3 regions of the Pseudomonas nanhaiensis genome follow, and region 3 is predicted to be linked to each of the others. Evidence: predicted binding sites of a transcription regulator. Region 3 holds the regulator's gene; each other region holds the start of a gene.
The links. The regulator sigma-54, encoded in region 3, starts transcription at its own class of promoters, with help from an activator protein. The targets are predictions, from matches to a motif close to ANTGGCATNNANNTTGCTNT.
Positions count from the first base shown of each region.

Region 1: KEM63_RS08625 (DNA translocase FtsK) is a predicted target of sigma-54. The motif match lies at 1,692-1,711, and genes of this name have one in related genera.
Region 2: KEM63_RS10715 (TorF family putative porin) is a predicted target of sigma-54. The motif match lies at 1,710-1,729, and genes of this name have one in related genera.

Region 1 covers NZ_CP073751.1:1,911,051-1,914,327, forward strand. Annotated here, with positions in the region: gene KEM63_RS08625 (DNA translocase FtsK) at 1-1,592, opposite strand, end outside; gene aat (leucyl/phenylalanyl-tRNA--protein transferase) at 1,807-2,508, shown strand; gene KEM63_RS08635 (arginyltransferase) at 2,567-3,274, shown strand.
Region 2 covers NZ_CP073751.1:2,376,621-2,379,897, reverse strand. Annotated here, with positions in the region: gene dcd (dCTP deaminase) at 1-559, shown strand, start outside; gene KEM63_RS10720 (hypothetical protein) at 636-866, shown strand; gene KEM63_RS10715 (TorF family putative porin) at 932-1,648, opposite strand; gene KEM63_RS10710 (DUF2789 domain-containing protein) at 1,975-2,220, shown strand; gene KEM63_RS10705 (CsbD family protein) at 2,299-2,493, shown strand; gene KEM63_RS10700 (CAP domain-containing protein) at 2,567-3,277, shown strand, end outside.
Region 3 covers NZ_CP073751.1:3,008,635-3,011,911, reverse strand. Annotated here, with positions in the region: gene ptsN (PTS IIA-like nitrogen regulatory protein PtsN) at 1-396, opposite strand, end outside; gene hpf (ribosome hibernation promoting factor) at 418-726, opposite strand; gene KEM63_RS13725 (RNA polymerase factor sigma-54) at 806-2,305, opposite strand; gene lptB (LPS export ABC transporter ATP-binding protein) at 2,393-3,118, opposite strand; gene lptA (lipopolysaccharide transport periplasmic protein LptA) at 3,111-3,277, opposite strand, start outside.

The DNA.
Region 1 (3,277 bases), 1.1 Mb from region 3:
CACCAGCGCAGCGCGTTCGACGCCTCTTTCATGTCGGTCACGACTGGCGTCAGCAAATGCGGGATACCTTCGTAGATCGATAGCTCGAGCATCTTCGGATCGATCATGATCAACCGCACCTCCTCCGGATGCGATTTGAAAAGGATACTCAGGAGCATCGCATTGACGCCCACCGACTTGCCCGAGCCGGTGGTACCGGCGACCAGCAGGTGCGGCATCTTGGCCAGATCGGCCATGATCGGATGACCACCAATGTCGTGCCCGAGCGCCAACGTCACCGGGGACTGTGCCTCGTCGAACTCGCGGGTTTCGAGCACCTCGGACAGACGCACGATCTCGCGATCTTCGTTGGGAATTTCGATACCCACCGTGGTCTTGCCCGGGATGACCTCCACCACTCGAACGCTGATAACCGCCAGCGAACGCGCCAGATCCTTGGCGAGGTTGGAGATCTTGCTGACCTTGACGCCGGCAGCAGGCTGAATTTCGAACCGGGTGATAACCGGCCCCGGTTGCACTTTCTCGACCAACGCTTCTACGCCGAAATCCTTGAGTTTGAGCTCGAGAAGACGCGACATGCCTTCGAGCGACTCCGGCGAGAAGCCCTTCTGTTTCTTGCTCGCTGGATCCAGCAACGATATCGGCGGCAGCGAGCCCGGCTCCACCGAATCGGTGAACAGGCGAGACTGCTTTTCCTTGTGCAGGCGTACGCTGGCTTCGGCAGGCTTGGCCTCAGGCGGGACAATCTCCGGGGGCTGGCGTTTTTCCTGTGCAGCAACATGCCGGGCAAGTGACTCCTGGCGCTGAGCTCTGGAAGCCTCCGCCCGCCGTTGCTCCTCGACGTTGACCACGGGCTCGGTACGTTGGGCAGGTCGTGCCACGGCAGCCGACCCCGGGCGCCCCGCTACGTCGCGTTCCGTCCGCCCTGACTCCCGCCGACCTTGCCATGCGTTCCACCCGCGGCGCAGCAGATCCAGCAGATCCAGCGTCAACCGCCCGGTGATATCCATGACGCGAAACCAGGACAGGTTGGTGAACACGGTCAGACCAAAAAGGAACAGCGTCAGGAACAGCAGAGTGCTGCCCTGCATGTTCAGCACCGGATAAGCCAGATCGCGCAGCAACTGCCCCAGCACACCGCCGGCGCTGGCACCATCCGGGAAGCTGTCGGGAGCCGTCCCGTGTAGCGCGCCGAGAGCGGTGCCGGCAAAAACGGTGAGTACAAAGCCGATGAGCCGCCATGAAAACAGCCAGCCATTCCAGATGAAAGGAAGATGACGGCGACGAAACATCTGCCACACTTTCACGGCAACGATCAGCGGAAACAGGAATGCGAGATAACCCAGCACCAGCAGCAGTACATCGGCGATCCATGCACCCATGCGGCCGCCGGCGTTCTGCACATCGGCAACGTCTCCACTGCGAGTCCAACCAGGATCGGCCGTGCTATAGGTGAACAGCGCCATGCACAGATAGAGGCACAGCGCGATCATTGCCAGCAGAGCCCCTTCGCGCAAGCGCAGACTGAGCTGTTCACGCCAGGCGATGTGCGCTTTCTTGGCTTGGTTGTCCTTCAAAATCCTGGCTTCCATTAATTTTCCAGCCGCTATTGTAAGGTGTGCGTAGCGCGAATGAACAATCGCCACCGGTCGGGCGCCTTAACGGTGACCGGCTCGCTGGCGGTTTTGCCTGGAGCAAGCAGTTTGCGCTTTGCCCGGCAAAGGAACTATCTTGATCAGCGACAATAACTTATATCGTTTTCTTGATAAACCATTTAGAAGCGTTCTTGCGACCTAAGGCATGTTAATGAGCCAACTGACCTGGCTGCGTCCCGACACCATCGATTTTCCGCCAGCCGCCCGCGCCCTGGCGGACCCGAATGGCTTGTTGGCCATCGGCGGGGATCTGTCCGTACCCCGGCTTCTCAGTGCCTATCGCCAGGGCATCTTTCCATGGTATCAGGACGGTCAACCGCTCCTGTGGTGGTGCCCTGACCCGCGAACCGTCGTGTTCCCCGCGTCGCTGCATGTATCGCGCAGCATGCGCAAATTCATGCGTCAGACCACTTTAAGCGTCAGCTATGATCGCGCTTTCATGTCGGTGATGCGCGGCTGTGCCGAGCCTCGTGATTACACCGACGCCACCTGGATCACCGCCGAGATGCTGGACGCTTATTGCGATCTGCATCGCCTGGGGCATGCGCACTCGGTAGAAGTCTGGGATGGTCAGGCCCTCGTGGGCGGTCTCTACGGCGTCGCGCTCGGCCGGGTCTTCTTCGGCGAGTCAATGTTCAGCCGCACCAGCAATGCGTCCAAACTCGCCTTTATCCACCTGGTGGAACGATTGCACGGCTGGGGTTTCGAACTGATCGACTGCCAGATGCCAACCGATCATCTTTTCAGCCTTGGCGCTCGATCGATCAGCCGCGAAGCGTTTAGACGTGAGCTTGATCTGCATTGCAACGAAGCCGTGGCCGACCATTGGCACGCGGACCAACGGGCAAGTTGATCGAACGCGAACAAAATCTATACTTGCCTGAAAGAAAAATGGCAGCGAGAAGCGCTACATGACCGATCTGGCTCACCTGAAGTTCTACGCGACGCAGCCGCATACCTGCAGCTACCTGCCGGACGAGCAGGCGACGACGCTGTTTCTTGACCCTCAGAAGCCGATCGACCTGACTACCTACAGCCAGCTTTCCGAGCTGGGATTCCGGCGCAGCGGCGACCACCTTTACAGACCGCACTGCAGAACCTGCACCGCTTGCGTCCCGGCTCGCATCCCCGCGGACGCATTCGAGCCGACTGCGTCGCAAAAGCGGATCATCAAGCGCAACCGCGATATCCAGGTCACCGCTACCCTGCCGCGGATTGACGAAGAAATCTACGATCTATACGCCCGTTATATCAACTCTCGGCATTCGGACGGCGATATGTACCCGCCCAGCCGGGAACAGTTCAGCTCGTTTCTGGTACGCAAATGGCCTTTCAGTCTGTTTTATGAATTTCGACTGGATGGGCGGCTGGTAGCCGTAGCGGTCACCGATCAGATGCTCAATGGGCTGTCGGCTGTATACACCTTCTACGAGCCAGCCGAGCAGCGCCGCAGCCTGGGGCGGTATGCAATCCTCTGGCAGATCGAGGAAGCCCGTCGCTCCGGGCTCGTTGCGTTGTATCTCGGTTACTGGATCAAGAACTGTCGCAAGATGAACTACAAGACCGAATATCGACCGATCGAAATGCTGGTCAACCAGCGCTGGGTTCAGGTGAACTGAACT
Region 2 (3,277 bases), 630 kb from region 3:
CAAGTCCGACCGCTGGATCCGTCGCATGTCCGAAGAGCAGGGGATGATCGAACCCTTCGTCGAGCGCCAGGTACGCGGCGCGGAAGGCAGCCGGGTGATCTCCTATGGTGTGTCGAGTTACGGCTACGACGTCCGTTGTGCCGATGAATTCAAGGTGTTCACCAACATCCACTCGGCAACGGTCGATCCGAAGTTCTTCGATGAAAAGAGCTTCGTCGATATCAAAAGCGATGTGTGCATCATCCCGCCGAATTCTTTCGCACTGGCGCGTACGGTCGAGTATTTCCGTATCCCGCGCAACGTGTTGACCATTTGCCTGGGCAAGAGCACCTACGCTCGCTGCGGCATCATCGTCAATGTCACACCGCTCGAGCCTGAATGGGAAGGGCACGTGACACTGGAATTTTCGAATACCACGACGCTGCCTGCGAAAATCTACGCCAACGAAGGCGTCGCGCAGATGCTCTTCTTCGAGTCGGACGAGGCGTGTGAAACCTCCTATCGGGATCGCGGCGGCAAGTACCAGGGCCAGCGGGGCGTGACGCTACCGCGCGCTTGAGGTCTACCACCATCGTCTAATACACCTCGCTGCGCAGGTTGCTCATGCTGACTCAAATTCCTTCGAGGAGGCGCCCGTGAGTCTGCTGCGCACGCTTGGTTTCTGCTTTCTATTTATCATGGTGCCGTTGGGCGGGCTGCTTGCGGCGTATCCGGACGAGATCGCCGGGGGCTTGAGTGGCCTGTTCGGGACCGAGGTCACGCGCGGCCATCTCGGCATCGGCTTCCTGTTTCTGGCCGCCATTTGCATGCGTGTCGATCTGTCCATCCGCCGACGTGCGCAGGCTCGCTCCGCTGTAGCTGCATAAAAAACGCCGGTTCCAAGGGAAGCCGGCGTCAATGCAGTCAATCGGTCAAACGAGAAGCAATCGACTTAGAACGACTTTGAGGCGGAGAACGTCAAGGCCGAGTCGCACGAGTCGCTGTCGCTGTATGCGCAGTCGTCGCCCAGATCGGTGTCGCTGTACATCAGGGCCAGATCAAGTCCGAGAACAGTCTTGCCGATGGACACCGCCCAGTCGGAATATTTCTCGTCGCCGCCGACACCATCCAGCGGATCCTTGGTATCGCTCACGCCGTAGTGCAGTCCGAGGCCCAGCCCGTAGGGCAGGTCGAAGCCGTAGTCGATGAACGTGTACAGTTGGCTGGACGGATCGTAAGCGTACTTCGCGCCGACAGTGAAACCATACAGTCCAAGACTGCCGATCACTTCCTGTACGTCGATGCTGCTGTTGCCGGGATAGGTGTAAGTAGCCCATTGCAGATCGTAGCTGATGTCGTCGGTGATTGAGCTGCCGAAACCTGTGTAGTAATCGAACTCAACGCTCGAGCCACCGAAATCCTCCCCGTCCACATTGGACGCCCAGGCACCGATGTACAATCCGCTTTCATGCGCGATGTCCAGACTGCCCTGTACCGCGCCGGCCCCGTCTGTCTGCGACTGGCCGCGCCAGATGTAATCGGTGGCCAGGGTGGCGGTCATGCTCACGTCCACTTCGCCCACCGCGGTATCAAAGGCTTCGGCATGTGCCAGGCTTGCGAAGCCGATGCTGCTGGCTGCGGCTACAACGGCTGCGATTTTTTTCATCATTCTGTAGTACCCCATGTCTAATGTGATTCGATTGCAAAACAAAACTGTTGGCATGGAGTGCTAAGCATATTGCTTGCCACTTTCGTAAAAGCCATTCGATTCAATGCCTTGCTGACGTTGAAGGCTGCCCATCGGGCCCCATCTAGCCGCGGTCGCGGCCACCGCTGCGCTTGAACAGTGCAAGGCGGTACTCCAATGGTGCAACTGTGCCATCAGTTGGCGCACCTGCCTGAATCGACACCTGTGAATCGAGCAGGCGATCAAATGGAACCGGCGTGGCGCAAAGGTTCTCTATGAGATATCGCGGTTCAATAACTGGAGGCCCCATGGATACGCAGAACAAAGATATGGCAACGCTGTTCGAGCAGCTCGGACTGGACTCGGACGAAGCAAGCATCGACAACTTCATCGCCGAACACCGGCCCCTGCCGGACGAGGTGAAGGTGACGGAGGCGCCTTTCTGGAGCGAAGGGCAGGCTGCGTTCCTGCGTGAATCGTTGATGGACGACGCCGACTGGGAACCGATCGTGGACGAACTCAACGTGCGCCTGCACGAGAACATCAGCGAATAACAGTCATTCGGCGCCTGAGGGGAACTACCCTCTTAGCCGTCCGTCCACTGATATGTACACACTAGGCTGGAGAACGTTATGGGCAACAGCACTGAAGACAAGCTCAAAGGCAAGTTCAATGAAACCGTCGGTAAGGGCAAGCAGGGCGTGGGCGAAGCGACCGACGATGACAGCATGAAGGGCGAGGGTAAGGCCCAGGAAGGTGAAGGCAAGCTGCAAGGTGCCAAGGGCGAGGCCAAGGACAAGATCAAGCAGGGCGTAGACAAGGCCTGACACGCCTTCCTGTTTTACTGCACAAGCCGGTGATTCACCGGCTTGTTGCGTTGTGAGGAAGACGATTGCACATATGTCCCATCCTTCTAATGTCGCCAAGTTCGCCTTGATCCCCGCGCTGGTGGGAGTCTTGTCGTCAGGGGCCTTCAGCCCCGCCCATGCGCAGAACGCCGCCGGTGATGCCGAACAGCTGATTCACCTGGTAAACCAGTATCGTGAAAGCGGCGCTTCCTGCGATGGTGCCCGGCGTGATGGTGCGGCACCGCTGGCACCCGATGACCAACTGGCACAGGTGAATCTTGAGCCCGGCAGCAGCTGGCAGAATGTCTTGCGAGAAGCCGGTTATCAGGCAGCCAGGGTCCAGGCCCTGCAATTATCCGGACCTCGCGATGCGGAGGCGGCCATGGACGCGCTACGCGATCGCTATTGCGCCTTGATGCTTGACTCTGCGTTCTCCGATATCGGCGTGAGCCGGAACGGCAATCAGTGGCAGCTGGTGATGGCTCAGCCACTGGTTGCGGACGACATGGGTGACTGGCGAGCCGAGGGCAAGGCTTTGCTCGAAGAAGTGAACAGAGTGCGTCAGCAGGCGCGCCAGTGCGGTGATCAGTCGTACGAGGCTGCTGCACCGCTGAAATGGTCGGATCTGCTTGGAGAGGCGGCGCTGGCGCACAGTCGCGATATGGCTGAGCGGGGATACTTTTCTCATGGCTCGCCCGAAGGCAAACAGGTCAGCGACCGTGCCGTTGAGCAGGGCTATGACTTCCGCCAGATTGGCGAGAAC
Region 3 (3,277 bases):
AAGCGACTCGCGCACGCTCTGCTGATCGAGCTTCTCGGCCAGCATCTTGAGAATCTGCAAATGCTGCTCGGTTGCCTGTTGCGGCACCAGCAGGACGAAGATGAGATCCACCGGCTCGCCGTCGAGGGCGTCGAAATCGATCTTGCTCTCAAGCTGCAGCAGCGCGCCGAGGGCGCGATCGCAGCCCTCCAGCCGACTATGCGGAATGGCGATACCATTGCCGAAGCCGGTCGAGCCGAGCCGCTCGCGGGCGATCAGGTTTTCGTAAATGGCGTCGGGATCGAGATTGGTGTGCTGGGCGATCAGTTTGCCGATCTGCTCCAGCACACGTTTTTTGGAGCCCCCCTGCACACCGGCAAAGGTGCGCTCGGGGGTAAGGATATGGTCTATTTGCATGGGTCTTCGGCGTATGCAGCCTTAACGATCGTTGGCGCCTTGAAGGCGGTTGATGTTCTTTTCCTTGTGCTTGATCAGCTGACGGTCCAGTTTGTCGGTGAGCAAATCGATAGCTGCGTACATGTCGGTAGCCTCTGCGTTGGCGACCACTTCGCCGCCTGCCACATGGAGAATCGCCTCTGCCTTCTGCCGTACCTTTTCGACTTCCAGAATGACCTGCACGTTGGTGATCTTGTCGAAGTGTCGCTCGAGCCGTGACATCTTTTCCGTAACGTAATCGCGCAGTGCGTCGGTGATGTCTAGTTGATGACCGCTGATGTTCAATTGCATACGGCTTCTCCTGATTGGCTTGATAGAGCAGGGTGACGCTGACTGTCACCCGATGGTGCCACCTGTGAATCCCGGCTGGTCACACCAACCGCTTGCGCTCGCTCGAGGGCGCGATATTGAGCGACTCGCGATACTTGGCAATCGTTCTGCGGGCTACCGATATCCCTTGTTCTTCCAGTAAACCAGCGATCTTGCTGTCGCTCAATGGTTTCTTCGGGTTTTCTGCGGCGACCAGTTTCTTGATCAGCGCACGGATGGCGGTGGAGGAGAATTCCCCGCCTTCGGTGGTGCCAACGTGGCTCGAGAAAAAGTACTTGAGTTCGAATATGCCGCGCGGGGTGTGCATGTATTTCTGCGTCGTCACCCGCGAAATGGTCGACTCATGCATGCCCACCGCTTCGGCGATGTCATGCAGCACCAGCGGCTTCATTGCTTCCTCGCCATGCTCGAGAAAGCCGCGCTGATGTTCGACGATCTGCGTCGCCACCTTCATCAGCGTTTCGTTCCGGCTCTGCAGGCTCTTGATGAACCAGCGCGCTTCCTGCAGATGGTTGCGCAGGTAGGTGTTGTCTTCGCTACTGTCGGCACGGCGCACCATCGAGGCGTAGTGGGTGTTCACCCGCACCTTGGGCACCGACTCCTGGTTCAGCTCGACGATCCAGCGATTGGTATCACGCCGGACGATGACATCGGGAATCACGTACTCGGCATCGCCTGAGGCGATTTCCGATCCGGGACGGGGGTTCAGCGTCTGGATCAACGCTACCGCGTCGCGCAGTTGATCTTCCTTGAGCTTGCTGCGGCGCATCAGCTGCGCGAAATCGCGATTGCCGAGCAGCTCCAGGTGATCTTTCACCACGCGGGTGGCCTGCTCCAGCATGGGCGTGCCGGCGGGCATTTGTCGGAGCTGCAACAGCAGGCATTCACGCAGATCACGCGCGCCCACGCCGACCGGTTCGAACTGCTGGATGCGATGCAGCACCATCTCGACCTCGTCGAGCTCGACCTCGAGCTCAGGATCGAGCGAGTCGAGAATGTCCTGCAGCGACTCGTGCAGATAGCCGTCGGGGTTGATGCCGTCAATGAGCGCCAGGGCGATCTGGTAGTCGGTTTCGGAGAGCGGGATGAGATTCAGCTGCCATTCCAGGTGACTCTGCAGCGTCTCGCCGGTACCGGTGCGAGCAGTGAAATCCCAATCCTCGTCGTCGTTGCTGGGCAAGGAACTGGCGGAGGTCTGGTAGACGTCCTCCCACTGGGTGTCGACTGGCAACTCGCTGGGAATCTGCTCGTTCCAGTTGCCTTCTTCACCCTGACCGTGCTGCTCGATGGAGTCGAGCTCGACGGGTTCGGGGATGGTCACCGCGGGGGCGTCGTCGCTGTCAGGCGAAGTGTCCGGTGCGCTGGGACCGTAGTCGTCGTCGCCGTCGTCTGCCATTTCCAGCATGGGATTGGCTTCCAGTGCCTCCTGAACTTCCTGCTGGAGGTCGAGGCTGGAGAGCTGTAGCAGTCGGATGGCTTGCTGCAGCTGCGGCGTCATCGTCAGCTGCTGCCCCATCTTGAGGACGAGCGATGGTTTCATTATGCGGTGAAGTACCCTGTGCGCTGGTTGTTACCCTGCTCGGGCATATGGCCCAATGCCTCTAGCATGCCTGAATCGCTCGGGCAGTTACAGGCGGAAGGCATGACCGAGATAGACATCACGGACTGTCTGGTTCGAGAGTACGGTCTCTGCATTGCCTTCCGCAATGATGTGACCGTCGTTGACGATGTAGGCCTTGTCGCAGATATCCAGGGTTTCGCGCACGTTGTGGTCGGTAATCAGCACGCCGATGCCCTTGTCGCGCAGGTGCTGAATGATCTGTTTGATATCGTTCACCGAAATCGGGTCGACACCGGCGAAGGGTTCGTCGAGCAGAATGAACTGCGGCTCGGTGGCCAGCGCCCGTGCGATTTCCGCGCGACGGCGCTCGCCTCCGGACAGACTCATGCCGAGGCTGTCCTTCAGATGATGAATGTGGAATTCGCGCAGCAGCGACTCGAGCTTGCCTTCGCGCCCCTTGGCGTTCAGGTCCTTGCGCGTCTCGAGGATCGCCATGATGTTCTGGCCAACGGTGAGCTTGCGAAAGATCGAGGCTTCCTGCGGCAGATAGCCGATGCCCTGCCTCGCGCGGCCATGCATGGGCAGCTTGGTCACATCCGTATCGTTGATCAGGATGTTGCCCTCGTCGGCCTTCACCAGGCCGACGATCATGTAGAAGCACGTAGTCTTGCCGGCGCCGTTGGGCCCGAGCAGGCCGACGACTTCGCCGCTGTGGATCGCCACAGAGACATCGCGCACCACCTTGCGTGCCTTGTAGGCCTTGGCCAGATGACGGGCTTCAAGCTTACTCATTGGCTGCGGGCTCGTTGCGGCGACGCGGCTGGATGACCATCTCGATACGCTGCTTGCTGCCGCCCTGGGCCGAGCCCGTGCGGCCGGCGTCGACGACCTGACGGGCTATGTCATAGCTGACGTAGTCGCCCTGAAAGGTGTTGCCGTCCTGGTCCAGAT